3 regions of the Cobetia sp. MM1IDA2H-1 genome follow, and region 3 is predicted to be linked to each of the others. Evidence: predicted binding sites of a transcription regulator. Region 3 holds the regulator's gene; each other region holds the start of a gene.

Region 1 (10,321 bases), 790 kb from region 3:
CCGGCTTCTTGGCATGGCGCGTGCCGAGCACGACTTCGGTCTCGCACTTCTCGCGATAGCCTTCCAGCGGATAGCGCGACATGCTGGCGCCGAGGAACAGCAGGTCATCGAAATGCGGCACCTTGCGCTTGGCGCCCCAGCCACGGATATCGTAGATTCCCGTCTCCGCCGCGCGCTGGATCTCATGGATGACATCGCGGCCGAAGGTGGCGGATTCCCGCAGTGCCGGGTTGTAAGGCTGTGTTTGAGTTTCGTCAGTCATGTTGGGCATCCTGATCAGTAGGCTGAGGCGTTGTCGACCTTGAAGTGATAGAGCTGACGCGCAGATCCATAACGCGTGAAGCTGGCCGGGTCTTCATCGATTCCGGCACTCGCCAGCAACTCCGCCAGTTCTTCCAGGTGCTCGGCACGCATGTCCTTGGCGATGCAGTCCGCGCCCAGCGATGCGACCGTGCCCTTCACGTAGAGTCGCGCTTCATAGAGCGAATCGCCGAGGCCTTCACCGGCGTCGCCGCAGACCACCATGCGTCCCGCCTGGCCCATGAAGGCACTCATGGCCCCGATGTTGCCCTTGACGACGATATCGACGCCCTTCATCGAGATGCCGCAGCGCGCCGAGGCGTTGCCTTCGATGATCAGCAGGCCGCCGTGGGCGGTCGCGCCCGCGGACTGGGAAGCATCGCCCTTGACCCGCACGCAGCCGGACATCATGTTTTCCGCCACCCCCACCCCGGTATTGCCGTGGATGGTGATGCTGGCCTTCTGATTCATGCCCGCGCAGTAGTAGCCCGCGTGGCCATCGATATCGACACTGATGTCATCATTGATACCGCAGGCGATGTTGTGGGCGCCGTCGGAGTTGACCACTCGCCACTCGCGCGCGTCCTTCAGGGTATCGGCATCGTGCAGGGCCTGGTTCAATTCGCGCAGCCCATCAACGGCCAGATCGTGAGTCTTCATCATTACGCGGCCTCCGAACGGGCGGTGTCTTTTTCCCACAGATACAGGCGGCCGGGTTCCGGCTCCCACACGCGGGCATCCTTGATGCCCGGCAGACTGGCCAGGGCGCGGTATTCCGAGGCCATGGCCACGTAGTCATCGGTCTCGGCGATCACGGCAGGCTTGCAGGCGATCGGATCACGTACCACGGCGAAGCCATCACGCGTGCCAATGGTGAAGGTGAAGAAGCCATCAAGGTCCTTCAGGGCGCCGGTGATTGCGGCTTCCAGACTGTCGCCCTGCTCCAGACGCCAGGTCAGGTAGCCGGCGGCGACTTCGGAATCGTTGTCGGTCTCGAAGCTGATGCCTTCACGCTTGAGCTTGGTGCGCAGCCAGTTGTGGTTGGACAGCGAGCCGTTGTGGACCAGGCACAGGTCACGCCCGGTGGAGAACGGGTGGCTGCCCTGCAGGGTCACGGCGCTTTCGGTCGCCATGCGGGTATGGCCGATGATGTGGCTGCCCTGCATGCCCTTGAGGCCATAGAGGCTGGCGATATGGGCCGGCAGGCCCACCGCCTTGAGGATCTCGATGCTCTGCCCCACGCTCAGCACGCGAATCTGCGGGGCGCTGTCGGCAAGCCAGCCGCGCACGGCACTTTCTTCTCCGGCGATCTTGAATACCGCGACACTGGCATTGCTGAACCAGTCCGCCACCGTGCCGACCTGCTCGCCCAGGCCCTTGGCGATCGCCTCCCAATCCTCATCGGCACCATCGCTTTGCAGCGTCAGTTTGATGCCAGCGTCAAATTCGTCGCCATAGATGGCGAAGCCGGCGCTGTCCGGGCCGCGATCGGTCATCGCGATCAACATCGGCTCGAACAGCTCCCCCAGGCGCGATTCCAGCGCCGGGTTCTTGAGATAAAGCCCTACGATTCCACACATGGTGATGTCCTCTCACGGGCAGGAGGCGTCTCCTGCCTGATGTCTTGAACGTGGTGGTGACAGTGGCGACCCTCGTCTGGCATGACCCGCGAGATCCGCGAGCGCCGCCGGATGAGATCAGAAGAATTCGGCGTAGCGCTGGACTTCCCAGGCACTGACCTGTGCGTTGTAATCCAGCCATTCCTCGCGCTTGAGGCGCATGAACTCGGCGCAGATTCCCTCGCCCAGGCTCTCGCGCAGAATGCTGTCCGCCTCGAGCGCATCGATGGCCAGGGCCAGATTCTGCGGCAGCGTCTCGATGCCCTTCTCGGCGCACTCGCTCGGGGTCAGCGAGTAGAGATTGATGTTGTGGGGCGTGCCCGGGTCCAGCTTGCGCGCCACGCCATCCAGCCCCGCCGCGATGATGGCGGCGTGCACGAGATAGGGGTTGCAGCCGGCGTCCGGCAGGCGGAACTCGAGGCGACCGTAAGGCACACGCACCATGGCCGAGCGGTTGTTGTCCCCGTAGGCGATGAAGACCGGCGCCCAGGTCGCGCCGCTGGTGCTGCCACCCCCGACCAGACGCTTGTAGGAATTGACGGTCGGCGCGGCAAAGGCACACAGCGCCGGGGCATGCGCCAGCAGACCACCGAGGAAGTGGTACGCCAGCGACGACAGGCCCATGCCCTGGGCGTCGGAATTATCGCCGAACAGGTTGCGTCCGGTGTCATCACATACGGACAGGTGGAAGTGCATGCCATTGCCCGGGCGGTCCGCCAGCGGCTTGGGCATGAAGGAGCACACCATGCCCAGGTCATTGGCGATCTCGCCGGCGGCCATGCGCACGAAGGTGAAGCGGTCTGCCGAGGTCAGCGCATCGCTGTAGGTGTAGTTGATCTCGAACTGGCCGTTGGCGTCCTCGTGATCGATCTGGTAGACGTCGAAGTCCACCGCCTGCAGCGATTCGACCAGACGTTCGAGGAATTCACGCGAACGCGACAGGCCCTTGTAGTCGTAGCAGGGCTTGGCGAGGGTATCGCTCTCGTCCACCGGCAACAGCTCACCCGCTTCCCCCCGGCGGAACAGCGAGAATTCCGGCTCCAGCCCGCTATTGAGCGTCCAGCCCTTCTCCTTCAGGCGCTCCAGCTGCTTGAGCAGCACCACGCGGCTGTCGTTGGCGAACGGTTGCCCATTGACGTAGCCATCACAGGCCATGCGCGCATAACCCGGCTGCCACGGCACCAGCGACAACGAGCTCAGATCACCCCGCGCCATGAAGTCCGGCCCCTCCGGCGACATGCCGAGACCACTGACGGCGAAGCCGGCAAAGCCGGCGCCCTTCTCGACCACATCCATCAGGCAATTGGCCGGCACGGACTTGGTCTTGGCGGCGCCGTGAATATCCACGAACTGCGCCAGCAGATAGCGAATGTCGTGATCCTTGATGAACTGTTGCGCGTTTTCGGGTGACATCTGGGTTTCCTCTGAGAGCGGACCGGGTTCCATCTCCCTCGACACTGTCTGCCACCCCGGGAAACCTGACCCCTTGTGGTGACTCGCCACGTCAAGATAGCGGATGAAACGAGTTTTTGTGATTCCTGCTGGTCAACTTTATTTCCCCCAAAGAAAAGCATGCAGCATGCCATTTCGCCAGCTGCTGCCCAGAACTTTTCATCAACTTCCTGTTTTGCATGGAAATTTATTTTCCAAGCTCGTTTTACCCCACAGGAAATGCCAAGTGATCCTGAGTGAATTCCTGCTCGTTTCTCGAAATAGGCATCATTTCGGTGCCCAAAGCCCTCTCTTCGCACCAGCATGACGCAAAACGCTAATATTCACGCCCGAATTCGTGCTGCCAATCGGCGCCTGACTCGCTCAAGGGCTGCCGTGGCCATGGCCTTTGACGGAATTGGCAAGCCCCTTGCTTAACCATGAGGAATGTTTCTTTCCTTTCAAGAATCGACACTCATGCGATCAGGCAAGGCAAGCAGCAGGCACAAGCCCTTGTGAAGCGCCTGAAGAGGCGCCTGAAGAGGCAACAGAACAACAACACCTCCTGCGGCGAATGCGCGTCTTGCGCGCCATCTCCGCCAGCACCAGCAGGACTACGGCACCACCCACTTACGCTAGGCAGCACGACTCACAGGAGAAAGGGACGCATGGCGAATTCATGGCGCATCTCGGCATTGGCCGAACAACACCGCAAGCTGGGCGCGGAGCTGGAAGACTGGAATGGCATGGGCACTGCCTGGAATTACGCCGTCTCGGACACGGCCGATGACCACGAGACCATCCGCACCCGCGCCGGTCTGATGGATGTCTCGGGACTCAAGAAGATCCACTGCAATGGCCCGCACGCCCAGGCCGTGCTGGATTACGTCACCACGCGGGACATGTCCAAGCTGTATCCGGGCAAATCGGTGTATGCCAGCGTCTTGAATGAGGCCGGCAAGTTCGTCGACGACTGCATCGTCTATTGCCTGGCGCCGAACTCCTACCTCGTGGTGCACGGCACGGGCACCGCGAATGAAATGCTGGCCAAGAGTGCCCTGGGGCGCGCCGTCAGCCTGACCTTCGATGACGACATGCATGACATGTCACTGCAGGGGCCGGTCGCGGTGGATTTTCTGGAGCGTCATGTGCCGGGCATCCGTGAGCTGCGTTACTTCCACCATCTGCAGACCCAGCTGTTCGGCTACCACGTGATGATCTCGCGCACCGGCTACACCGGCGAGCGTGGCTACGAGATCTTCTGCAAGGCCAAGGACGCTCCCTCTCTGTGGGAACAGATTCTCGAAGATGGCGCCGACATGGGCATCAAGCCGTGCAGCTTCGGCACCCTTGACTGGCTGCGGGTCGAGAGCCACCTGCTGTTCTACCCGGCGGACAATTCCGAAACCTACCCGTATCCCGACCAGCCGGTGGGCGACACCCTGTGGGAGCTGGGCCTGGACTTCACCGTCTCCCCGGGCAAGAGCGAATTCCGTGGCGCCAGCGAACACTTCGCGCTGCAGGGCAAGGAGCGCGTCAAGGTCTATGGCGTGCTGTTGGACTCGAAAGACGTCGCCCAGATCGGTGACAAGATCTACGCCGACGGCAAGTGTGTCGGTGTCATCACCCAAGGCATGTACTCGCGCCTGAGCGATCGCTCCATGGCGCTGGCACGTCTCGAACCCGGCTATGCCGAGCATGGCACTCCGCTGACCCTCAAGACCGGCACTGACGGAGAGACCAGCCTCTCGGCCATCAGCCATTCCCTGCCCTTCGATGATCCGGAAAAGGCCAAGCGACTGGCGCGCGGCTGAGCACACCCACCATGTCGGGCACTGCAAGACCTGCAGTGACAACCGGGTGAAGTGGCAGGACGCATTGCGAACGCAAGACGCAAGAGGCCTCCTCGACGTGACGTCGAGGAGGCCTCTTGCCTCACACCCAGGCCAGGTGATTGAGAAGGACTCTCGAAAGGTACTCCCGCCCCCTTGGCAGACATCAAGGATGAGGGTTGACGGCAAAGTTGGTAATGTCACGCCATACCCCGCTCGCGAGCCGATGCGCCGCATGCCTCACAAGGGCATGCCGCGTCCTCGCCGGCCACCCCCTTCCCATTGCCACCCTCTCCGCTACAGGAGTCATCATGCCGCGAAAATCCCCCGCTCCCTCCGAGAAGTCGGAACAGGACAGCTCCGACACTCTGCCCCGTGAACTAGCGACCGACCCCGCTGCGCAGTCAGAGAGGAAAGACACCATCACGGCGGCAGCCGACGAGACACGCCTGGGACTCGAGCAGCACATCGCGCGCGCGCTCAAGCAGCAGCGAGTCTCGCAGGGCTACAAGATTTCTGACGTCTCGCGTATCGCCGGTGTCAGTCAGGGCATGATCAGCAAGGTGGAGAACGCCCAGGTGTCCACCAGTCTCGATACCCTAAACAAGCTGTGCAATGCCTTGAGTCTGCCGATCTCGAAGCTGTTCAGCGATTACGATGTCAATGGGCGTGGTGCCCAGCACATCAAGGCCGGGCAAGGCATGCAGGTGGTACGCACCGGCACGGAAGTCGGCCATGCCTATCAACTGTTGAGCTACAAGCAGGGCCCCAAGAAGCGCTACGAACCCTTCCTGATCACCATGGATGATGCCAGCGAAGTCTTCCCCAACTTCTGCCATGCCGGACATGAATTCATCTACCTGCTGTCAGGACATCTCACCTATCGCCACGGTGACAAGTTCTATGAGATGGGCCCCGGCGACAGCCTGGCCTTCGATGCCGGCGTTCCGCATGGCCCCGAGAAGTTGAACGAGGTCCCGATTCAGCTGCTGTCGATCATTCACTACGACGACAACGAATAGGTCATCCGCTTCACCGCGCCTGATGACCCCGACAGTCTCCCCGCCCCTGGATGGCCCACTTCCCCTGGTGCTGGTTCATGACCGGCCCTCCTGGGTAGATGGCGCTTTCCGTGTCGGTGTCGCCTGGCGCAGGGCGTCCAGCTCGGTCAGATAACGCTCCAGCACCAGGTTGGGCGCGCGGCTCTTGCGCGTGATGGCGCTGTAATAGGTGACATAGGAGTTGGCCACCGGGCTGAGCGCCTGCATCTGGCCATCGCGCACCCAGCGCTCGGCATAGTGGGTGGGCAGATAGCCGAGATAACGCCCGGAGAGCACCAGAAAGGCGATGCCCTCGCGGTCGGTCGCCGAGGCGGATGCCCTGAGTGGCTCATGCAGCGCCTTGATCGTGGGTGTCTGCGCGTAGGCAGGCAGCACGGCATCATGCTGGCGTATTTCCTCCTGCCCCACCGGGCGTCCGCGCGCGCGAGTGTCGCCTTCCCGGGGCTCGCGAAACAGCACATGGCCCCGCGCGCAGTAAAGGCAGGAGGTTTCCTCGTAGAGCGAGCGATACTCGAGTCCCGGCAGCGTCTTGAGCGTCGGGATCACGCCGGTATGCAATCGCCCATCCAGTACGGCACGCTCGATCTCATTGGGCGGGATCATGCGGATGTTGATCTTCACTTCCGGGCCGTGCTTCTTGAGCGCGCTCAGGGCGTGAGTGATGTGCATCTCCGGCATGGTGACCAGGTTGTCGGTGATGCCGATGTTCAGCTCGCCCTTGAGCCAGGCGTGCAGTCCGTTGATGCGCGTGCGAAAGCCTTCCGCCGCTGCCAGCATCTGCATCGCGGCTTCATGGACGTCTCTTCCCTCATTGGTGAGCGCGAAACCACTGCGACCCCGCTGGCAGAGCTTGAGGCCAAGCCGCGTCTCCAGGTCACTCATCGCCATGCTGATGGCGGAGCGACTGATGTTGAGCTCGATCTCGGCCGCCGAGAAACCGCCGCACTCCACCACCTTGCGAAAGATGCGCAGCAAGCGCAGATCGGCATCGCCAAGCTGTCCTCTCATGCCGTCCTTGCGCATGGTCTGCCCTCCTGAGTTCCACGACATGGAAAGTTAAGTAAATGCTTTCCTGAAGATAAAGACAACGGCATTTATCTTATCAAAAGGGCTTTCTAATCTAGCCAGACAGGAGCCGAGATCCAACAACAACAGCACTCTTCGGGAGACATCATGACCGCCTTCGACACATCCCCTTCCGCCCAGGCAGGATTGAGCAAGGAACAACTTGACGCCTACTGGATGCCCTACACGGCCAATCGGCAGTTCAAGCAGGACCCACGCATCATCACCAAGGCGCAGGGTGCCTACTTCACGGATTCCCGGGGACGCCAGATCTTCGATGGCCTGTCGGGTCTCTGGACCTGCGGTGCCGGCCATTGCCGCCCGGAGATCGCCGAAGCGGTCAGCGCACAGCTGCGCGAGCTGGATTACGCGCCATCCTTCCAGTACGGCCACCCCAAGGCCTTCGAGCTGGCACATCGCATCACGGGACTGATGCCCGAGGGGCTGGATCACGTCTTCTTCACCGGCTCAGGTTCCGAAAGCGCCGATACCTCACTGAAGATCGCGCGCGCCTACTGGCGCAAGAAAGGCAAGCCGACCAAGACCAAGCTGATCGGTCGCAGCAAGGGCTATCACGGCGTCAACTTCGGGGGCTTCAGCGTCGGCGGCATCGGCGCCAACCGCACGCTCTATGGCCAGGGGGTCGATGCCGACCATCTGCCGCATACCCTGCTCAAGGAAAATGTCTTCACCCCCGGCATGCCCCAGACCGGTGCCGAGCGCGCCGATGAGCTGCTGGAGCTGATCGCGCTGCATGATGCCTCCAACATCGCGGCCGTCATCGTCGAGCCGATGGCAGGCTCCGCCGGCGTGCTGCCGCCGCCAGTGGGCTACCTCAAGCGACTGCGCGAGCTGTGTGACCAGCACGATATCCTGTTGATCTTCGATGAGGTCATCACCGGCTTCGGGCGCATGGGCGCCATGAGCGGCGCCGAGGAATTCGGTGTCACACCGGACATCCTCAATGTCGCCAAGCAGCTTACCAATGGCGCGGTGCCGATGGGTGCCGTGGTCGTCAAGGGCGATATCTACCAGACCTTCATGGACAACGGCGGCGCCGATTACATGATGGAGATTCCCCACGGCTACACCTACTCCGGTCACCCGGTGGCGTGTGCCGCGGCACTGGCGGCCCTCGACGTGCTCGAGAATGACCAGCTCATCCCCCGTGTCCGTGAACTGAGCCCGGTGTTCGAGAAGAAGCTGCACGAGCTCAAGGGCACTCGCTACATCAGTGACATTCGCAACTACGGCCTGGCCGGTGCTCTGCAGGTCGAGGCCTATCCCGGCGAGCCGGCGCGGCGTCCCTACGAGATCGCCATGCATTGCTGGAAGGCCGGCTTCTATGTGCGTTACGGCGGCGACACCATCCAGCTGGGCCTGCCGTTCATCACCGAGCACGATGAACTGGACCGTCTGATCAATGCCCTGGGCGATGCCTTCGCCGCACAGGACTGATGATCGACGCTTAAGACTGACAATCACGTTCAGGACTGACGATCACGTTCGGACTGGCGATCGACGCCAGTCCCATCACTGCCCTTTTTCTTGCAAGTCATTTCATGGAGCTCACAACAATGAAAACGCTCGGTCACCTTATCAACGGCAACCTCGATCACAGCGAAGGCCGTACCCAGGACATCTTCAATCCCTCCACCGGTGAGGTCGGCGGTCAGGTACGCCTGGCCAGCAAGGCGACCGTCGAGGAAGCCATCGCGGCCGCCGCGGCCGCCTTCCCAGAATGGCGCAACACGCCGCCGATCAAGCGCGCTCGAGTGATGTTCCGCTTCAAGCAGCTGCTGGAAGAACACGCCGACGAGATCGCCCGCCTGATCGGCCAGGAACACGGCAAGATCTGTCACGATGCGCTGGGGGAACTCCAGCGCGGCATCGAGAATGTCGAATATGCCTGCAGCGCCCCGGAACTGCTCAAGGGTGAGCACAGCCGCAATACCGGCCCGGGCATCGACTCCTGGAGCGAATTCCAGCCACTGGGCGTCGTTGCCGGCATCACGCCGTTCAACTTCCCGGCCATGGTGCCGCTGTGGATGTACCCGATGGCGATCGCCTGCGGCAACACCTTCGTCCTCAAGCCCTCCGAGCGCGACCCGACCTCCACGCTGTTCATCGCCGAGCTGCTGATGGAGGCTGGCCTGCCGGCCGGCGTCATGAATGTCGTCAATGGCGACAAGGAAGCCGTCGATACGCTGCTGGATGACCCGCGCATCCAGGCGGTCAGCTTCGTGGGCTCCACGCCGATCGCCGAGTACATCTACAGCCGCGCCGCCGCCAACGGCAAGCGCTGTCAGGCCCTCGGCGGCGCCAAGAACCACGCTATCGTGATGCCGGACGCCGACATGGAATACGTGGCCAACTCACTGAATGGCGCCGCCTTCGGCTCCTCCGGTGAGCGCTGCATGGCGCTGTCCGTCGCGGTGGCCGTGGGCGATGACGCCGCCGACAAGCTGATCGCGCAGATGAAGCAGCAGATGGAAGGCCTCAAGGTCGGTATCTACAGCGACAAGGGCAATGATTTCGGCCCGCTGATCACCGCGGCGCATCGAGACAAGGTGGTGGGCTACATCGATAGCGCCGAGCAGCAAGGCGCAAAGGTGGTGGTCGATGGCCGCAATCCGCAGGTCGAAGGCGGCGAGAACGGCTTCTTCGTCGGCGGCACCCTGATCGATGGCGTCACACCGGAGATGACCTGCTATCAGGAAGAGATCTTCGGCCCGGTGCTGCTGGTCGTGCGCGCCGATTCGATGGAAGCCGCCATGCAGCTGATCAATGATCACGAATACGGCAACGGCACCTGCATCTATACCCGAGATGGCGAAGCCGCCCGCTACTTCAGTGATCACATCCAGGTCGGCATGGTCGGCATCAATGTGCCGCTGCCGGTGCCGGTCGCCTATCACAGCTTCGGTGGCTGGAAGCGCTCGCTGTTCGGCGATCTGTCCGCCTACGGCCCGGACGCGGTGCGCTTCTATACTCGCCGCAAGACCATCACCCA
Region 2 (10,321 bases), 350 kb from region 3:
GTATCTGGTGCACGTCTCCACCGCCGATGCGCTGGAGGAAATCCGCTACGCCCGCGAGCACGGTCAGCCGGTCTACGGCGAGGTGCTGGCAGGCCATCTGCTGATCGATGAAGCGGTCTATCAGAACAAGAGCTGGGAATTCGCGGCAGGCCACGTGATGAGCCCGCCGTTCCGCTCGCTGGAGCACCGCCAGGCACTGTGGGGCGGCATCCAGTCCGGTGACCTGCAGACCACCGCCACCGATCACTGCTGCTTCTGCGCCGAGCAGAAGGAGATGGGCAAGGACGACTTCTCGAAGATTCCCAACGGCACCGCCGGGGTCGAGGATCGCATGGCGATGCTGTGGCACGAGGGCGTCAACACCGGGCGCTTCTCCGCCGAGGACTTCGTCGGCCTGACCTCCACCAACGCCGCCAAGATCTTCAATCTGTACCCGCGCAAGGGCGCGATCCGGGTCGGCAGCGACGCCGACATCGTGGTCTGGGACCCCAACGCCGAACGCACCATCTCGGCGAAGACTCACCACCAGAACATCGACTTCAACATCTTCGAAGGCCGCACCGTCAAGGGTATCCCGCGTCACACCATCAGCCGCGGCGACTGGGCATGGCGCGATGGCGAGCTGCATGCCAAGCGCGGTCACGGCCAGTACGTCGAACGCCCGCCCTACCCCAGTGTCTTCGACCAGCTCAAGGCCCGCGCCGAGAGCAATGTCGTCACCGCCGTGGATCGCAGCTGACGGCCGACGAACGACTCGAACAAGACAAGACCGACACGACTGAACGACACGACTGAACGACGGCCTGGCAGCGCACCTGACGCGCTGCCGGTCCCGAAGCGCTGCCAATCAAGGCGTTGCCAAACAAGACGCTGCTAGCGCAAGACGATCTGACTCGCCTGCAAGACCAACAACAACGACCCCGCGCCTGAGCGCGGGCAGGAGCCACACCGTGACGACATCCTCCACTCCTTCCCACTGGGCCCCGTCCGGGCTCGCGGAAGAGGCGCTGAGTGCGCGCTTCACTGATCTGCATCCGGCGCTCACCAAGCGCCAGGCCTTCATCGAGAGTTCGCGTTGCCTGTATTGCTATGACGCGCCCTGCATCAAGGCCTGCCCGACCAGCATCGATATCCCGACCTTCATCCGCCGTATCCACGATGACAATCTCGACGGCGCCGCCGGCGAGATTCTCGATGCCAATATCCTCGGTGGCAGCTGCGCCCGCGTCTGCCCCACCGAGATCCTCTGTGAGCAGTCCTGCGTGCGCAATCAGGGCGATGAGTGCCAGCCGGTGCTGATCGGCCTGCTGCAGCGCCATGCGCTGGACAACGCCCAGTTCGAGGCCCACCCGTTCACGCGGGCAGCCAGCACCGGCCGGCGCATCGCCGTGGTCGGTGCCGGGCCTGCCGGGCTTTCCTGCGCCCACCGCCTGGCGCGTTTCGGCCACGACGTGGTGATCTTCGAGGCCGAGGAGAAAGCCGGTGGCCTGAATGAATACGGCATCGCTCGCTACAAGCTGACCGATGACTTCGCCGCCCGCGAAGTCGAATTCCTGCTCGAGATCGGCGGCATCGAGATCCGCCACGGCCAGCGCCTCGGCGACAACCTGGCGCTGGCCTCCCTGACACGCGAGTTCGACAGCGTCTTCCTGGGCCTGGGCCTTGGCACCAGCCATGCCCTCGGCCTGACCGGCGAGGATGCCAGCGGCCTGATGGCGGCCACCGACTTCATCAAGGTGCTGCGTCAGAGCGGCGAACTGAACGCGCTGGCAGTGCCGAGGCACGCGGTGGTGATCGGCGCGGGCAACACCGCCATCGACATCGCCGTGCAGGCCAGGCGCCTCGGCGCACAGACGGTGGATCTGGTCTATCGGCGTGGCGAGGAGCAGATGTCCGCCACCCATCACGAGCAGGAAATCGCGCGTGCCAATGGCGTGATGATCCACACCTGGGCGCGTCCGCTGGCCATCGATGTGGCAAGCGACAGTGAGGGTAATGATGCCGCCGCGCTCAATGCGATGCAGTTCGCGCGCACACGGGTCGAGGATGGCCGACTCGTCGATACCGGCGAGACCTTCACCCTGGCCTGCGATGGGGTCTTCACCGCCATCGGCCAGGGCTTCGATGACGCGAGCCTGAGCGATGCGCATGCCGCAGGGCTGGCCCGCGAGGGGGCGAAGATAGAGGTGGACGAGATGCTGCGCACCAGTCTGCCGGGCGTCTATGCCGGCGGTGACTGCATCGCTCGCGGACAGGATCTCACCGTTCAAGCCGTCGCCCACGGCAAGCTGGCCGCCGAGGCCATCCATCACGATCTGATGCTCAAGGTGGAGGCCGCCTGATGACCATTCATACCCCGCTCAATGATGACAACGCGCGTCCGGCAGGCTCTGGTTCAAGTTCTGCAGCGGCTGACGATCACGTCGCCAGCTACAAGGCCGATCTGTCGGTCAACTTCGCCGGCATCCGCGCCCCCAACCCCTTCTGGCTGGCCAGCGCCCCGCCCACCGACAAGGCCTACAACGTGGTACGCGCCTTCGAGGCCGGCTGGGGTGGCGTGGTCTGGAAGACGCTGGGGGAAGACCCGGCGGCAGTGAACGTCTCCTCGCGCTATTCGGCGCACTATGGCCCGAATGGCGAGGTCAGCGGCTTCAACAACATCGAGCTGATCACCGACCGCTCGCTGGAGATCAACCTGCGCGAGATCACCCAGGTCAAGAAGGACTGGCCGGACCGCGCACTGATCGTCTCGCTGATGGTGCCGTGCGAGGAAGAGGCCTGGAAGACCATCCTGCCGCAGGTCGAGGCTACCGGCTGTGATGGCATCGAGCTCAACTTCGGCTGCCCCCATGGCATGCCGGAACGCGGCATGGGCGCCGCGGTGGGCCAGGTGCCGGAGTATGTCGAGCAGGTCACGCGCTGGTGCAAGACCTACAGCTCGCTGCCGGTGATCGTCAAGCTGACCCCCAACATCACCGACGTGCGCGAACCGGCCAAGGCGGCCTGGCGCGGCGGCGCGGATGCCGTCTCGCTGATCAACACCATCAACTCCATCACCCATCTGGATCTCGACCGCATGGTCGCGCATCCCATCGTCGGCGACCGCAGCACCCATGGCGGCTACTGCGGCAGCGCCGTGAAGCCCATCGCGCTGAACATGGTGGCCGAGATCGCGCGCACGCCGGAAACCGCCAACCTGCCGATCTCGGGTATCGGCGGCATCTCCAACTGGGAAGATGCCGCGGAATTCATCGCCCTCGGCGCGGGCAGCGTGCAGGTGTGCACCGCGGCGATGCTGCACGGCTTCCGTATCGTCGAGGAGATGAAGGACGGCCTGGGGCGCTGGATGGACAGCAAGGGCTATCAGCGTATCGAGGAGTTCTCCCGCGCGGCGGTGCCCAATACCACCGACTGGAAGCAGCTGGACATGAACTACCAGGTGATCGCGCGGATCGACCAGGACAAGTGCATCGGCTGCGGACGCTGCTACATCGCCTGCGAGGACACCTCGCACCAGGCCATCCTGCATCTGGCCAGGGACAACGGCACCGCCCGCTATGAGGTGAAGGACGCCGACTGTGTGGGCTGCAACCTGTGCGAGATCACCTGCCCGGTCGAGGACTGCATCACCATGGAAGTGCAGGACACCGGCAAACCGTACATGAACTGGATGGAGGACCCGCGCAACCCGCATCGCGCGGCGTGACCCTGACGTTGCGGACAAGATCCGGATGATCCGCACAGATTCCAGCGCATGACACCACGTTCAGTGGCGTGAAAACAGAAAGGGGCTGCCAGCAATGGCAGCCCCTTTTCAATGGCTTAATGATCCATCAATGATGATCATTGTTAGCCTCAAGATAATTTTATCATGACATCATCTGCTGAATCAGGCAGACAGGCCAACGCCCTTCAGCAGCACCCGCGTGACGTTCTGCACCGCCTGCTCGAATTCGCGATCACTCAGCGCCTTGCCCTGATTGAGTACCGCGATCTGGTGGTCGAAGTCGGCGTAGTGCTGGGTGCTGGCCCAGATCATGTACAGGTAGGCGGAAGCATCGACGTTGTCGATGCGCCCCTCACTGATCCACTGGCGCAGGCGTGACTTCTTCATCTCGGCCCACTCGTCGAGCCACACCGTCAGCTCCTCGCCCAGCACCGGCGCGCCCTGCATGATCTCGCTGGCCCATACCTTGGAGCCATACGGACGCTGGCGCGAGTGCATCATCTTGGCGCGAATGTAGGTGGAGAGCACCAGCTGCGGGTCGTCATAGGCCTCGAAGCACAGCGCATCTTCCTTCCACAGCGCCAGCAGACCATCGAGCACCGCGCGATACAGCGCTTCCTTGGTGCTGAAGTAGTAATGCAGATTGGACTTGGGCAGCTCTACCTCGGCGGCAATATCGACCATGCTGGCGCCGACATAGCCCTTGAGAGCGAAGATCTTTTCGGCGGCAAGCAGGATGCGGCCGACATTATCCTTGCGAATCTGAGACTTGCGAGTGGTCATGCGATCCCCTGACGCGGTGCTGGCAGTGGGATGAGAATATCATAACCGCACTGCCAACATGCCTGAGCCGACAGGTTTCGCGCTCGCGGGCGTCTCTTCTCTGCCCCCTCGCCTCTCGCCTCTTGACTCGCTTCCCACTGCTCACCCCTCGGCTTGTCGCCTCACGCTTCAGCGCGCGCCAGCGGTGTCATTCGAAGACCGCCCCATCGATGAAGCCATCCGCCGGCATCGGCACCTGCCCTGCCTCGCCGCTCAGCCACCAGGGCGCCGGATGCGTGCCTTCGCTGCGCTCATCCGCCACCGGCACCACCATGCCCAGCTTGCGGGCTGCGCTGCGGTAGAGGTCCGGGCGTACGCAGCGTGCCAGGGTCGCTTCGAGGTCATTGTCGCTGACTCCCTCGAGATGCCCCCAGCGCTGCATCTGGGCGGCATACCAGCGGGTCTGCGAGCGCCACGGGAAGTTGGCCGCATAGCGATGGAAGATGGTCCAGCCGGGATTTTCCCGCTGGAACGCCTCCACCGACTGCTCGACATCCACGTCGCGCAGTCCACGCGCCACCACTGAAAGCGGCACTTCCTGCATACCTTCATCATGCAGCCACTGCGCGGCCTGCTCACGGTTGCCCGGGCGGTCCAGCCAGGCACAGGCCTTGAGCAGCGCGCGAATCAGCGCCTGATGCGCCAGCGGGTGCTGCTCCGCCCAGTCCTCGCGCACGCCCAGCACCTTTTCCTGTCCGAAGCGCCAGATATCATGACTGCCCGCCACCACCTGCCCCATGCCCTGCACGGCGGCCAGACTGTTCCAGGGTTCTCCGACACAGAAGCCGTCCAGCGCGCCACTTGCCAGCTGGGCGGCCATCAACGGCGGGGCCACCGCACGCATCTCGATGTCGCGATTCGGGTCGATTCCGCCGGCCGCCAGCCAGTAACGCAGCAGATAGCGGTGCGAGGAGAAGGGATGCACGCTGGCAAGCTTGAGCGCCGCCTCCCCACGCTCGCGGCGCTTCTGCACGTGCGCCGCCAGCGCCCGAGACACCGCCAGCGGAGAGCCCAGGTCATGCCCCTCCTCGGCCAGCGCCGCCATCAGGGCCCGCGACAGGGTGATGGAGTTGCCGCCCAGATTGAGCGTCATCGCGCTGATCACCGGTGTGGCGCGGCCATCCAGCCCCAGGGTCGAGGTCAGCGGCATCAGCGCCAGCATCTGCGCGCCCTGCAACACGCCGGTCTGCAGGTCATCGCGCAGTGCCGCCCACGACGGCTGCCACTTGAGCGTCACGGCCAGCCCCTCCTCACGGAAGAACCCCTGACGCTCCGCCACCACCAGAGGTGCCGCGTCATTGAGCGGCATCAACCCCAGCGTCAACTGATGGCCATTGAGAAGAGAATCACTGAGCATCACATCCACCTTTTGAACGATCGAAAGAGAAGGACATCACGAGACTCGGCTCAGTGCCGACGCGACGCCTTGAGCAGCTCATCGGCCAGCTCGTGCAATGCCAGACGCCGATTCATCGCGGTCTTGCGCAGATATTGGTAGGCCGCATCCTCCCCCAGTCCGCGACTCTCCATCACCAGCGCCTTGGCGCGATCCACGCTGCGCCGCTGTATCAGAGTGGTCTGGGTGCGATTGAGTTCGCCCTTGAGGGCACGGTGAGCCTCGAAGCTGGTGATGGCCACCTCGACCATGCTGCGCACCATCGCCGGCATGACGTGATCCACCACGTAGGCGGACACGCCGGCGCCAGCCGCCTGGCGCACCAGGTCCGGCGCGTCCTCACTGGCCAGCATGATCATCGGCTTGGGATAGTGACGCCCCAGCTGGCCGAGGTGCTCGAGGGTGTCACGGCTGGGCAGGTCGGCGTCGATGATCACGGCATCCGGCTGATGGTGCTGCACCAGCGCATGCAGGTCCTCGTGTTCATCGACCCGCAGCGCCACCTCGAAGCCGGCGCTCAACAGCGCCTGCTCCAGAGCGGCGGAACGCTCGCTGCGCACATCGACGATCAACACGGTCACGGGCATATCAGGCTTCCTTGGCAGTGTGTCAGGCGGTGGTGCCGGGGTGTCAGGCGACGCCTCGAGCGATCAGGCACCGACGTCCGAGATCAAGGACGACGGCGTCTTCGCAAGCGGGAGTCAGGATGGCGTCACGCCTCTGACACTGCAGGATTCATGCCACAAACTGGTGCAGCGCTGGCCAGAAAGGCCTTCCGCAGTGCGCAAGGGCGCGCCCGGCTGCACAGCAATGATGCATGGCGTGATCTGGCGATCTCTCGCCCGCCACGTGCGCCAGACTGGATCATCCTCACCCCGCCGCGCACCGCCACTGGGCATCGCCCTGCTTACCCTCCACTGCTGTCTTGCCCGACATGATGATTCCAAGCCCTTGATATGACGGGGGTTGGATGCACAACACCCCCGCAAGTGGCGCGCTACTTGCTTTGAGTCAGGCAATGGCAGACAAGCGTGCCATGCATCATCCATGACGTGGACCAGGCTCCCGGGAGTACGAGTGCGTCGAACCAGGCCCCTCAATGACGAGGCGCCCCGCTGTCGTTCACAGCTGTTCGACCACCCGTCGTGCGCCGAGACCCTGGCGTCCGGCACCGACGCTGTACCAGGAGCCCACTCATGGATATTCGCAACAAGGCCAGCCGTATCCGGCTGTTCAGCTTCAATACCCCGCAGATGCGCGCCTTCCACATGTCGTGGTTCGCCTTCCACGTCTGCTTCTTCGGCTGGTTTGGCATCGCGCCCTTGATGGCCGTGGTGCGCGATGACCTCGGCCTGACCAAGACCCAGATCGGCAACACCATCATCGCCTCCGTCGCCATCACGGTGATCGTGCGACTTGCCATCGGCGTGCTGTGTGATCGCATCGGGCCACGCAAGGCCTACACCTGGCTGCTGTGCCTCGGCTCTCTGCCGGTGATGTGCATCGGCTTCGCCGACAGCTTCGAATCCTTCTTCCTCGCCCGTCTGGCCATCGGTGCCATCGGCGCGTCCTTCGTCATCACCCAGTACCACACCTCCGTGATGTTCGGTCCTAACGTGGTCGGCACCGCCAATGCCACCACCGCCGGCTGGGGCAACCTGGGCGGCGGCACCACCCAGATGCTGATGCCGCTGGTGATGGCCGGCCTTCTGATGCTGGGCGTCGAGCAGACCCTGGGCTGGCGTCTGGCGATGGTCGTGCCGGGCATCGTGCTGTTCCTCACCGGGATCGCCTACTACTTCTTCACCCAGGATGCGCCGGACGGCAACTTCAGCGAGCTGCGTGAGCGTGGTGAGCTGCCCAAGGCCGAGAAGGAATACAGCATGCGCGCCACCTTCGGCGCGGCGGCTCGCGACATCCGTGTCTGGGCCCTGTTCCTCGTCTACGGCGCCTGCTTCGGGGTCGAGCTGACCATCAACAACGTCGCCGCCATCTACTTCTTCGATCACTTCGACCTCGATCTCGCCACCGCCGGCCTCATCGCGGGCCTGTTCGGCCTGATGAACCTGTTCGCGCGCACCCTGGGCGGCGTGTTCTCCGACCTGTTCGCCCGTCAGTCCGGCCTCAAGGGTCGCGTGCGCTGGCTGTTCATCGCGCTGCTGTGTGAAGGCGTGGCGCTGGTCGGCTTCGCCCAGATGGAAACCCTCGCGGTAGCCATCGGCATCATGCTGGTGTTCAGCCTGTTCGTGCAGATGGCGGAAGGCGCCACCTTCGGAATCGTGCCCTTCGTCAATCGCAAGGCACTGGGCGCGGTGGCCGGTATCGTCGGCGCGGGCGGCAACGCGGGGGCTGTCGCCGCGGGCTTCCTGTTCCGCAGTGAAGAACTGACCTACCAGGAAGGCCTGATGTATCTGGGCATGGGCGTGATCGTGATCTCGCTGTTCGCCCTGCTGGTGCGCTTCAGCGCCGCCACCGAGGCCGAGGAAGGCCGCGCTTATGAAGCCGCCGTCGCGGAACGCAAGCAGCAGAGCGACCAGCAGCCCGTGTCTGTCTGAGCCTGTCTCTTCCTGAGACTTTCTCAAACCTCTGACACATGCAGCCCTGATATACAGAGAACTGATATACGGAGCCCTGATACACGGAGCCCTGACATGCAAAGGCCCCGCCTCATGAGAGGCGGGGCCTTTGTGCATTCACACCTTGCGGTTCGCCGTGCTCGCGGGCGAGTCACGGCCAGCCATCAGCTGTCGGTAGCGTTCTCGACGCTGTCACCGGCGTCTTCCACGGCGTTGTCCATCTTCTCGCCAGCCTTCTCCATCGGGCCCTCGTCCTCGCAACCGGCGAGTGACAGGCCACCGAGACCCAGCATGGCAATCATCAGCGAACTACCCAGAGTCTTGAGCTTCATGATGTCTCTCCTTGAATCATCGGTCGGGATAACGCCCCGGCCTGCACACCAGTACAGACAACAGCGCGGGGATACACAGGACATGGAGCGGGTGTCGCACGGTTTCAAGGGTGGCGCAACGCCGAGTTGCAAGAGGATGACCGAGTGACGAGGCACACCACAGGGCAAACCCCTCCGAGGAGCCCGGATCAGAGCGCGAATCTGCGCTCGAGCCAGGGGCCCAGGTCAGAGGCCCAGGTCAGAGAAACCATGATCGAACAGCACCTCGCCTCCCAGCCCCGCCAGATAGTCCGGCACCAGCTCGATGGCCACGAAGGCGCCCGGCACATCCTCGTGATGGCAATAAAGGCCGTAATGGCGCGCCGGGTGAAAGCCCAGATGGGCATAGAACTCGGCATGACCCGCCGCCACCACGGCGCCCGCTCCCAGCAGACGACAACGCTTGACCGCCGAGATCACCAGCCGCTTGCCGATGCCATGACGCTGGTGCTGGGGCAACACCGCCAGAGGCGCCAATGCCATCAGCACGCGCCCCGGACAGCCGGAGAGTTCCACGCGCGAGGCCATCACATGCCCCAGCAGCCCTCCTTCGCCTTCACTGAGGTGACGCCCGCTTTCCGGGTCAGAGAAGCGCTCGGCCACCAGCGAGATCTGCGCCAGATCACTGCGACGCAGTCTGTCGCCCAGGCGAGCCTCCCGGTGGCCGGCAAACACGGATTCATGGATGCGGTAGATGCGCTCATGATCGATGAGACGTTCTTCACGGATGCGAAGATTATCGGCGGGATTGTCAGTCATCACGAGTTACCGGTTCAGCGCCCTGTCGATCAGGGCCGTCACCCCCAAGCTTAGCCACCGCCGTCATGGCCCGCGAGAGTCAATCTACTGCTCAAAAAGCACGATGCCCGCCGAAGTGGCGGGCATCGAATGACGTGATGACAAGGTCGTGATCCAGATGAGAGACGTGGGACCTGCCATGTCACTCCTCTGCTGATTTCCACGCCATCAGGCGGGCGCCCCTGTCAGCTCTTGAGGCGACGCGCGCGGAAGGAACGGCCCTTGAGCTTGCCGTTCATCAACTGGGTCAGCGCGGCCTTGGCGACATCGCGCTCCACCGCCACGTAGGTGGTGCGGGCCAGTACCTTGATCTTGCCGATCTGGCTGCCCGGCAGGCCGCCATCGCCCGTCAGGGCACCGAGGATGTCGCCGGGACGCAGCTTGTCCTTCTTGCCGCCATCGATCTGCAGCGTCGCCATGCGCGCGCGGAAGGGTTCACGGGTCAGCATGCTCTTCGCCGGCAGCGGCTCGGCTTCCAGCGTCTGCTCGAGGAAATCTCCCAGCTTGGCCAGGCGATAGTCTTCCTTCTCGGTATACAGCGTACAGGCGATACCGGAGCTGCCCGCGCGACCGGTACGCCCGACACGGTGGACGTGGGCATCGAGGTCCCGAGCGATCTGGTAATTGAAGA
Region 3 (10,321 bases):
GCGCCCGCCGGGCAGATGCCGGTGGTGCTGGGCAATGGCTGGCCGGGCGTGCTGCTGCACGAAGCGGTCGGTCATGGTCTGGAAGGGGATTTCAACCGCAAGGGCAGCTCCGCCTTCGCGGGGCGCATGGGCGAACAGGTCGCGGCGCGCGGCGTCACCGTGGTCGACGATGCGACGCTGGCGGACCGCCGTGGCTCGCTGTCGGTGGACGATGAAGGCACGCCGGGTCAGTACACGCCGCTGATCGAGGATGGCATCCTCACCGGTTACATGCAGGACAAGCTGAATGCCCGCCTGATGGGCATGGCGCCGACGGGCAATGCGCGTCGCGAGTCCTTTGCGCACCTGCCGATGCCCCGCATGACCAACACCTACATGCTGGGTGGCGATCGTGACCCGCAGGAGATCATCAAGAGCGTCAAGCGCGGCCTCTATGCGGTCAGCTTCGGCGGTGGCCAGGTGGACATCACCTCCGGGCGCTTCGTGTTCTCCGCAAGCGAAGCCTATCTGATCGAGGACGGCAAGGTGACCACACCGGTCAAGGGCGCGACCCTGATCGGCAACGGCCCGGAAGCCATGGGTCGCGTCTCGATGATCGGCAATGATCTCGAGCTGGATACCGGGGTCGGGGTCTGTGGCAAGGACGGTCAGTTGGTGCCGGTCGGGGTCGGCCAGCCGACGCTGAAGCTCGATGAGCTGACGGTCGGTGGCACCCAGTCATGAACCGGTGCGCTTGATCAGCAGAGAAGCGATATGACGACGCCGCCGTGGCAGGGCCGCGGCGGCGTCGATGAAGCGTGAGGTGTCAGAATTACAGATCGAGCTCGGCACGCAGCAGCCTGAAGAGCTTCTTGGCGCTGTTGGGCTGCTTGCCGGCATCACGCTCGGCGCGTGAATTGCGGATCAGCTGACGCAGTGCCTGGCGGTCCACCTCCGGGTAGTCCTCGACGAAGATCACGAAGGCTTCGTCGTCCTCGATCAGGCGATCGCGCCAGCGCTCCAGGCGCTGGAAGGAGGCATCCCGACGGATGCTCTGCTGCTCCATGCTCTGGAAGACGGCGTTGATGGCCTCGAGGTCTTCCTTGCGCATCAGCTTGCCGACGTACTGCATGTGACGGCGCAGGCCTTCATGACTGCGAATGCGTCCGCACTCATCGATGGCGGCCAGCATGTCATCGGAGAGCGGGAACTTGGCGCGCTGACCGGCCGGCATGTCGATGATCTTCTTGCCGAGGGCCTGAAGCTCGATCATTTCACGCTTCATCTGGGATTTGCTGGGACGCTCGACGAGCTCCTCAGGTCTTTCTTTACGCATGCCAATTCCAACGAGTCGGGGAAATTTGCGGCAGTATAGCACTGCCAGCGCCCCGTCTCCTCAGAAGGAGAACAACATGAGCCAGGCCTTTGATGCCGTTGCTCAGCAACAACTGCTGGAGCGCCGCGTCAGCGAAGCGCTCGAGCTGGCCCGCAGTCTGGGAGCCGATGCCTGTGAGGTGGGCGCCAGCGTCGATCAGGGCGTCAGCATCTCGGTGCGTGACGGAGAAGTCGAAACCGTCGAGCTGTCGCGTGATCAGGGGATCGGCGTGACCGTGTATCTGGGCAATCGCAAGGGCAGCGCGACCTCTTCCGACGCCGGTAGCGACTCGATTCGTGCCGCGGTCGAGAAAGCGGTCTCCATCGCTCATTACACCGGCGAGGACAGCTTTGCCGGATTGGCGCCGGCCGAACTGATGGCCACCGATTTCCCGGACCTTCAGGCGCATCACCCCTGGGCGATCAGCGTCGATGACGCGACGGATCTGGCGCTGGCGTGTGAGCGTGCCGGACTGGAAGTGGAAGGCATCGCGCAATCCGAAGGTGCCAGCTTCTCCAGTGGGGAAGGTGTGCAGGTCTACGGCAACAGCCACGGTTTCCTGGCCAGTCAGTGCGGCAGCCGACACTCGATGTCCTGCATGTTGATCGCCAGGGATGAACAGGGCATGCAGCGTGACTATGACTACACCAGCGTGCGCAACCCGGCCGACCTGCGCTCCCCGGAGGATGTGGGGCGTGAGGCTGCACGCCGCACGCTGGCACGCCTCAACGCGCGCAAGGTGGCGACGGGGCGTATGCCGGTCATGTTCGACCCGCAGATGTCGGCAGGCCTGGTAGGGCACTATCTGTCCGCCATCGCGGGTGGTTCGCTGTATCGTGAGTCCAGCTTCCTGTGCGACAGCCTGGGTCAGCCGCTGTTCCCTGACTGGTTCACCCTCGGCGAGAAGCCGCGTGAGGTGGGTGGCATGTCGAGTGCCGCCTTCGACAACGACGGTGTCGCCACGCGTGACAATGTCTACTTTGCCGACGGCAAGGTGCAGAGTTACATGCTGAGCGCCTACAGTGCTCGTCGTCTGGGCATGCAGACCACCGGCAACGCGGGCGGTGCGCGCAACGTGCGCATCACCGCGCCGCTGACCTCACGTGACGAGATGCTCAAGCAGATGGGCACCGGCGTGCTGGTGACCGAGTTGATGGGGCAGGGCGTCAACGGCGTGACCGGTGACTACTCGCGTGGCGCTTCGGGCTTCTGGGTCGAGAATGGCGAGATCCAGCACGCGGTCGAGGAGTTCACGATCGCCGGCAATCTGCGTGACATGGCCGCCAATCTGCTGGCGGTCGGTGATGATGTCGATACCCGGGGCAGCATCCACTCTGGCAGCTGGCTGATCGGTGGCATGACCGTCGCGGGCATGTCGGAAGGTGAGGAAGACGCGCTGGAAGATTGAGCTAGAGATCATCCTTCGTGAAAAGACAGACGGCCGCTCCTGGGGGAGCGGCCGTCTTCGTTTCTGCAGGCTGCCGGATGATGCGTGACTCTCCTGGCGTGATTACAGGTAGAGCCAGGTCGCCAGGCCCAGGAAGGCCATGAAGCCGATCACGTCGGTCACGGTGGTCAGGATCACGCTGCCGGAGAGGGCCGGGTCGATATTGAGCTTCTTGAGCAGTATCGGCAGCAATGTCCCGGTCACGGCCGCGATCAACAGATTGATCATGATGGCGGCACCGATGATGGCCCCCAGCTGGACATCACCGAACCAGACGATGGCGATCCCGGCGACCACCACCGCCCACAGCAGGCCATTGAGCCCCGCGACGATGATTTCGCGCTTGAGAAGCCAGCGCACGTTGCCACTCTTGACGTGTCCCAGTGCGATGCCGCGAATCAGTACCGTCAGTGCCTGTGAGCCGGCAATGCCGCCCATGCTGGCGACGATGGGCATCAGTACCGCCAGCGCGGTGATCTTCTGGATGGTGCCCTCGAACATCCCGATCACGGCGGACGCCATGAAGGCGGTCAGCAGGTTGATGCCAAGCCAGATGGCGCGACGCCAGGAGGTGCGCATCACCGGGGAGAAGGTATCTTCATCCTCGTCCATCCCCGCCATCGACATGACCTGGTGCTCGGCATCGCCGCGGATGACGTCGACCACGTCATCGATGGTGATGCGCCCGAGCAGATTGCCATCACCGCCGACGACAGGCGCCGAGATCAGGTCATGCTTCTCGAACAGCGAGGCGACCTCGCTCTCCGGCATCAATGCCGGAATCACCACGCTGTCGGTATCCATCACCTCGCGCACCGTGACACCGGGGTCAGAGACCAGCAGGCGGTTGATGGGCAGGGCGCCGATGAATTCATCGCGGCGCGAGACGACCAGCAGGGTGTCGGTGGAATCGGGAAGTCGCTCGTGACGGCGGATGTAACGCAACACGACATCCAAGGTGATGTCCGGACGGATGGTGATGGTGTCCGTGTTCATCAAGCCGCCGGCAGTGTCCTCGGGGTAGGACAGCACCGTCTCGACCCGCTGGCGTTCCTGCGCCTCCATGGAGTCGAGGACTTCGAGAATCACGGCATTCGGAAGCCGCTGGAGGATGTCGGCGACATCATCCGGTTCCAGATTCTCGGTGGCGGCCAGGACGTCCTCGGCATCCATGTCCTTGAGGAAGTCGCTCTGGATATCCTCGCCAAGGTATTGGAGCACATCGCCCTGAAGTTCGGCGTCGACCAGCTCCCAGAGCAGGTTGCGCTCCTTGGGGGGGGAGGATTCCAGCAAGTGGGCCACGTCCACCGGTGCCAGGCCGCGATTCAGCATGCGCCTTGCCTGATCCAGCTCGCCACTTTCCAGTGCCTGTGACAGGCGATCAAGTCTTGGCTTGAGTTTGCGTGACGTCTTGCTCATCTGTCGGCTTCCCCTGTCGACATGAAGGACAGCGTTGATTCTACCATTGGCGCAGGGGGGCGCGTCGACAAAAGAAAACACTGTTTCTTATCGGTAGGGCAATCATCGCGGAAAAAGTGGCAGAAAGCCGGCGGGCGGGGGATGTCAGACGGCGTGCGGCGGCGTCATTCTTCCTCTTCGAAGCGCGCCTCGAACAGGGACTCGATCGCAGACAGGGCCTCATCTGCCTGTTCGCCCTCGACATCGATGATCAGCGCCGTGCCACACGGGGCTGCCAGCATCAGCAGCGCCATGACGTTGGCCGCGTTGGCGCGTCGCTCACCGTGACTGACCATGACCGTGGCCTCGAAGGGCGCACAGCAGTTGACCAGCTTGGTGGCAGCGCGAGCATGCAGCCCGCGCTTGTTGGTCAGAACCAGTTCACGACTGGGCATCGTGTGACTCCTGACGGGTATCGCTGATCGCCAGGGCCGTATGGATCCCCAGTTCCCGGTGGCGTAGACGCACCTCAGGAAGCTGCTTGGCGAAATGTTCGGCCAGCTGCTCGCAGAGATAGACGCTGCGATGCTGGCCGCCGGTACAGCCCACCGAAACGGTCAGGTAACTGCGATTGCTGGCCTGATAGGCGGGCAGCCAGCGTTCCAGCCAGCCGGCGATGTCATCCTGCATCGCCTTGACGTCCGGGTAGCGCTGCAGGAATTCCGCCACGCTGTCATCACGACCGGTATCGCTGCGCAGATTGATGTCCCAGTAGGGGTTGGGCAGGCAGCGGGCATCGAACACCATGTCGGCATCGGTCGGCACGCCATGCTTGAAGCCGAAGGACTCGAAGGTGAGTGTCAGATGACGAGAGCTGTGCTGCGCGACCTGTTCGGTGATGCGCGAGCGCAGGTCATGCACGCTGAGGTTGGTCGAGTCGATGACCAGGTCCGCCTTCTGACGAATCGGGGCCAGTGTCTGCTGCTCGATCTCGATGGCCTCGGCCAGCGTGCGGTCATTGTCGCGGGTCAGCGGATGACGGCGGCGGGTCGCGGAATAGCGTTCGAGCAGGACACGGGAGTCCGTGGTCAGGTAGACGACCTGCACATCCATGCCGCTCTGACGAACGCTGTCGAGCAGTTCAGGGAAGCGACTCAGGGCATCGGGGAGGTTGCGCGCGTCAATGGAGACCGCGATGCGCCGGCGGGTGGGGCTGTCCTTTTCCAGCTGCTCGACCAATGGTGCCAGCAGCATGCCGGGCAGATTGTCGATGGCATAGTAGCCAATGTCTTCCAGCGCCTGGAGGGCAATCGATTTGCCGGAACCGGAGCGACCACTGATGATCACGATCTTCATGGAGTGCTCTCCCAGGGCGAGGTCAGCATGAGGTGAAAGCGGAGGGTGCCTGAGGCCAGTCAGCGACAAGCCCGGAGCGAGTCCGGGCTTGCAGGTTCAGCGCGCCGGCAATTCGGCGATGGCCGAGGTCAGGGCTTCGAACAATGCTCGCTGACTGTCTGCCTGGCGCAATGCTGCCCGGTTGGTGGGCGAGTTGAGCAGTTCCGCCACCTGGCCGAGCAGAGTGAGATGGGTGTCATCTGCCTCCTCGGGGACCAGCAGCACGAACAGCAGATCGATGGGTTCGCCATCGATGGCGTCAAAGTCGATGGGGTCACCGAGCTTCATGAACGCCGCGATGGGGGTCTTGCAGTGTGGACTGCGTGCATGTGGCACGGCCACGCCGTGGCCGATGCCCGTCGAACCCAGTCTCTCGCGCCCGATCAGGCGCGAGAAGACTTCCTGGCTGTCCAGGCTGGGAATGTTCTGAGCAATGAAGGTGCTGAAGAATTCCAGCACCCGCTTCTTGCTCCCCCCGGGGACGCCGTAGAGCGTGCGCTCGGGGGGAAGGATCTGATCAAGTGTCATGGCAGAAGGTCAACGGGTCCCGGTGCCCTGAGAGCGAGCCTGGGACTTTTCCTTGTGTTTGACCAGCTGGCGGTCCAGCTTGTCGGCGAGCGCGTCGATGGCAGCGTACATGTTGGGGTCTTCTGCCAGGGCATGGAGGTCGGCGCCAGCGGCGTGCAGGGTGCAGGCAGCCTGTTGGCGTTCCTTCTCGATCGACAGTGTCACCTGAACATTGGTGATGTTGTCGTAATGCCGTTCGAGGCGAGCGAGCTTCTCGTTGACATAATCGCGGAGAGGATCGGTGAGTTCCACATGATGCCCGGTGATATTCACTTGCATGGACACGCTCCTTTATCCAGCGGGTTGCCTTTGAATTGTAACCCTTTTTGACTGCGAGCAAACCCTGATTGAACGCGCGGCCACTTTCTGACTCCGGCCATGGTCTCGTGGCGATCATCTGCTGGCGAGAGCGGCGGTGCCGGTGTACCGAGCGTCTACCCCGACAATGCCCAAGCTTTGAACAAAGATCAACGCTGCGCTGCATCGTGGGGCAAGGCTTGTCTTCAACCCAGCGAGGGATATCAGCAGGTTCTTCATGAGCATCGCCTCGCATCACGGACGGAATGGGGCTCGAGAAACCGGCCGTTTGTGGCCAATGTCAGCATTTACGTCGACGTTCGTGTGGCAGGAGTCGGTGGCGACCCCTGGCTATCTGTCCGTGGGATGTGAGGGAAAAAGAAAGCACTCTGGAGAAAAGTGGCTGGAAAAATAGGCAATTGGGGGCGTGAAGTCACTCACGCAGTCGCAAGGACAGGCATTGCCAACCGGTATTCAGACGACCGATTGGCAGATGATGTCAGGATGGCAGGTGCAAGGGGGCGAGCTTCAGCGCTCCGACGTGTGGAGCCCGCTGGCTTGCGGGTATCCGTTGTCGAGACTCACGCCAAGCGCTTGCGCTCGCTGGAGGAGGGGATGCCCATGGCCTCGCGATACTTGGCGACCGTCCGGCGCGCTACCTCGATGCCATCACTGGCCAGCAGATCCACCAGGCGTGAGTCGGACAATGGCTTGCGCGCCGGTTCTTCCGAGATCAGCTTGCGAATGCGCGCACGGATCGCGGTGCTGGAGTGCGCGTCACCGTTGCCGCTGCCACCCACCTGACTCGAGAAGAAGAACTTGAGTTCGAACACGCCTCTCGGGGTGTGGATATATTTCTGGGTGGTCACCCGCGAGATGGTGGATTCGTGCATCTCGACCACTTCCGCGATGTTGGCGAGGATCAGCGGCTTCATGCCTTCTTCCCCCTGCTCGAGGAAGTCGATCTGGCGCGCCATGATCTCGCGGCCCACCTTGAGCAGGGTGTCATTGCGTGAGGACAGGCTCTTCATCAGCCAGCGGGCTTCCTGAAGATTGTCCTTGAGGAAGGTGTTGTCCGCGGACTTGTCGGCCCGCTTGATGAGGGCGGCATATTCCGGCTGGATACGCAGCTTGGGCAGCGCTTCCGGGTTGAGCTCGACCTGCCAGCCGTGACGCGTATGACGGACCAGCAGGTCCGGGATGACGTAATCACTGGCAGGCTCGCCCCAGGCGGACGCCGGGCGCGGGTCGAGCGCCCGTACCAGACGAATGACGTGATCCAGCTCATCATCATCCAGGCTCAGGCGACGCTTGAGCAGCTTGCGATCGTCATTGCCCAGTGCCTCGAGGAATTGCCGCACCAGACGGCGGGCCTGGGCCAGCAGCGGCAGATCGTCCGGCAGCAGGGCCAGCTGAAGCAGCAGGCATTCGCGCAGGTCTCGAGCGAACACACCGGTGGGATCGAACTGCTGAAGGCGCAGCAGGACCTGCTCGAGTTCCGACGCCTTGAGGCCGGGCAGTCCCTGACCTCGCAGGCCATCGACCAGTTCGTCCAGGCTCATGCTCAGGTAGCCGGCCCCATCCACCGCATCGATCAGACTCTCCGCCATCTGGCGTTCACGCGCATCGAGGTCCGTCATCGCCAGCTGCCAGCGCAGATGGTCCTGCAGGCTTTCGACACTGGTGTTGCGATCGAAGTCCGGCCCGTCCTCGCTCGAGCTTCCGCTGCCGGAACTGGTCAGGCTGCCTGCGTGGTCCTGGTAGAGGTCCGACCAGTCACTGTCGAGAGGGTATTCTTCAGGAATCTCGCTGTTGGTCTCGGAGGTGGAGATCTCGCTCTTGTCCTGTGTCTCCGCGACATCCAGCGACTCGTATTCCTCGTCAAGCTCCAGCATGGGGTTTGACTCGAGCGCCTGCTGTATCTCCTGACGCAGGTCCAGCGTCGACAACTGCAGCAGCTGGATCGCTTGCTGAAGTTGCGGGGTCATGGTCAGGGAAGTGCCGAGTCGAAGCTGCAAGGTGGGTTTCATGGGGTCTGTCATTCACGGCAAAGGAACGTGCATCTACGCTATACCGTGGGTCGGGGCACTGACAAGGGGCAGTCGAGAATATTCAAGCAACTTGCATGCCATGTTGCCACCAAGGTGGTATGGACGTCATGCATTCGAGTGAGGTGTGGCAGAGCAGGAGGGTTCACGGGGAGATCACGCAAGCGCATGTCGAGGCGCTTGCGTGAGGGGGCGGGGAACGAGGCCCCGACAATGAAGCAGGAAGTGGCGGGTGCTGGTGGGTGCTGGTGAGAGCAGAAGAGGTCGGACGGCTCTCGTCAGGCTGACGGCTCTCACCAGGCTGACGGCTCTCACCAGGCTGACGGCACTCTCGGGCTAGAGCTTGAACTCATGACCCAGGTAGACATCACGCACCTGCTGGTTGGCGAGGATGGTGTCGGCGTCGCCATGCGCGATGATCTGGCCATCGCCCACGATGTAGGCGGTATCGCAGATGTCGAGTGTCTCGCGCACGTTGTGATCGGTGATCAGCACCCCGATGCCGCGGTCACGCAGCTGGCGCACGATGCTCTTGATCTCGCCCACCGAGATGGGGTCCACGCCGGCAAACGGCTCATCGAGCAGCACGAAGTCCGGCTCGGTGGCCAGTGCGCGAGCGATCTCCACGCGGCGGCGCTCCCCGCCGGAAAGGCTCATGCCGGCACTGTCACGAATATGCGTGATGCTGAACTCGTTGAGCAGCTCCTCCAGGCGTGCCTTGCGTCCGTTGCGATCCAGGTCCTTGCGCGTCTCGAGGATCGCCATGATGTTGTCGGATACCGAGAGCTTGCGGAAGATCGAGGCTTCCTGGGGCAGATAGCCGATGCCGGCGCGAGCCCGCTGATGCATGGCGGCGCCGGACAGGTCGTGGTCATCGATGGTCACGCTACCGGCATCCGAGCGCACGAGGCCGACGATCATGTAGAACGAGGTCGTCTTGCCGGCCCCGTTGGGGCCCAGCAGGCCTACGATGTCACCCTGGCGGATTTCCAGCGAGATGTCCTTGACGACCTTGCGACCCTTGTAGGCCTTGGCCAGATGACGAGCGCTGAGGGTACGTGGGCTGGCAGCAGTCATGCTCATTGGTCCTTGCTGGCATTGGCGCCACGTGGCGTCAGGGTCATGTGGACGCGTGACCCCTCGGAGGATGAGGCATCGGTGCCATTGCTGGCATTGACCTGGCGCTTGTCCAGGAAGTATTCCACGTAGCCGCCTTCGAAGGTGTCGTCGCCTTTCTCCAGACGGGCATCGCCGACCAGTTCCACCCGGCGCTCCAGCGCGTGGTAGCGAATGGTATTCGCCCAGCCCTTGACCAGTCGCTCGTCGGTATCGGGTTTCTGCTCCATGTAGGCGCGCTGGCCGGTGGCCTTGACTAGGGAGATCTCGCCGCTGTCGGCGCGACTGATGTCAACGCGCGCGGCATCCAGCTTCATGCTGCCCTGGCGCATTTCCACGCGACCGGTATAGGTGGCCGTGCCGGCCTTGTCATCCAGTGACAGTGAGTCGGCGGCAATGTTGATCGGCTGGTTGGCATCGCTGTCCAGCGCCAGTGCGGTCGGGGAAAGCGTCGTCATGCCAAGTGCCAGGCCAAGGGCCATGACACCGGGTCTGAGTGTCTGGCGCCAGACCGTCAAGGGCGTGAGAGTCGTTGAAGTCATGGAGTGCTCCTTGGCAGAACTGGTAAGGCTTCACGATCACTCAGGCCATCGTGAAGCGGAAATCGGAGAGAGAGGATTCGGCGCATGCAGGGGTGCGCTCACTGATCCTTGGCCGGCGCGGCATCGAAGGTGCTGGAGACGCGGCCATCATCGTCAC

Evidence for each region. The regulator sigma-54, encoded in region 3, starts transcription at its own class of promoters, with help from an activator protein. The targets are predictions, from matches to a motif close to TGGCACNNNNNTTGCTNT.
Region 1: glnT (type III glutamate--ammonia ligase) is a predicted target of sigma-54. The motif match lies at 3,487-3,504, and genes of this name have one in related genera.
Region 2: BOH68_RS02055 (ANTAR domain-containing response regulator) is a predicted target of sigma-54. The motif match lies at 6,671-6,688, and genes of this name have one in related genera.

Annotation. Positions count from the first base shown of each region.
Region 1 is NZ_CM133225.1:1,587,218-1,597,538, reverse strand. It holds gene BOH68_RS06840 (FMN-binding glutamate synthase family protein) at 1-262, opposite strand, end outside; gene BOH68_RS06835 (GltB/FmdC/FwdC-like GXGXG domain-containing protein) at 277-963, opposite strand; gene BOH68_RS06830 (class II glutamine amidotransferase) at 963-1,880, opposite strand; gene glnT (type III glutamate--ammonia ligase) at 1,998-3,332, opposite strand; gene BOH68_RS06820 (aminomethyltransferase family protein) at 4,019-5,164, shown strand; gene BOH68_RS06815 (helix-turn-helix domain-containing protein) at 5,494-6,204, shown strand; gene BOH68_RS06810 (LysR family transcriptional regulator) at 6,280-7,266, opposite strand; gene BOH68_RS06805 (aspartate aminotransferase family protein) at 7,417-8,766, shown strand; gene BOH68_RS06800 (CoA-acylating methylmalonate-semialdehyde dehydrogenase) at 8,886-10,321, shown strand, end outside.
Region 2 is NZ_CM133225.1:446,543-456,863, reverse strand. It holds gene hydA (dihydropyrimidinase) at 1-739, shown strand, start outside; gene BOH68_RS02075 (NAD(P)-dependent oxidoreductase) at 951-2,342, shown strand; gene preA (NAD-dependent dihydropyrimidine dehydrogenase subunit PreA) at 2,342-3,706, shown strand; gene BOH68_RS02065 (TetR/AcrR family transcriptional regulator) at 3,890-4,510, opposite strand; gene BOH68_RS02060 (CmpA/NrtA family ABC transporter substrate-binding protein) at 4,698-5,906, opposite strand; gene BOH68_RS02055 (ANTAR domain-containing response regulator) at 5,957-6,532, opposite strand; gene BOH68_RS02050 (NarK family nitrate/nitrite MFS transporter) at 7,142-8,500, shown strand; gene BOH68_RS02045 (hypothetical protein) at 8,686-8,853, opposite strand; gene BOH68_RS02040 (GNAT family N-acetyltransferase) at 9,079-9,651, opposite strand; gene dbpA (ATP-dependent RNA helicase DbpA) at 9,876-10,321, opposite strand, start outside.
Region 3 is NZ_CM133225.1:796,687-807,007, forward strand. It holds gene tldD (metalloprotease TldD) at 1-723, shown strand, start outside; gene yjgA (ribosome biogenesis factor YjgA) at 812-1,315, opposite strand; gene pmbA (metalloprotease PmbA) at 1,392-2,762, shown strand; gene mgtE (magnesium transporter) at 2,865-4,220, opposite strand; gene BOH68_RS03400 (HPr family phosphocarrier protein) at 4,385-4,654, opposite strand; gene rapZ (RNase adapter RapZ) at 4,641-5,555, opposite strand; gene BOH68_RS03410 (PTS sugar transporter subunit IIA) at 5,652-6,122, opposite strand; gene hpf (ribosome hibernation-promoting factor, HPF/YfiA family) at 6,132-6,440, opposite strand; gene BOH68_RS03420 (RNA polymerase factor sigma-54) at 7,040-8,488, opposite strand; gene lptB (LPS export ABC transporter ATP-binding protein) at 8,843-9,583, opposite strand; gene lptA (lipopolysaccharide transport periplasmic protein LptA) at 9,586-10,164, opposite strand; gene lptC (LPS export ABC transporter periplasmic protein LptC) at 10,263-10,321, opposite strand, start outside.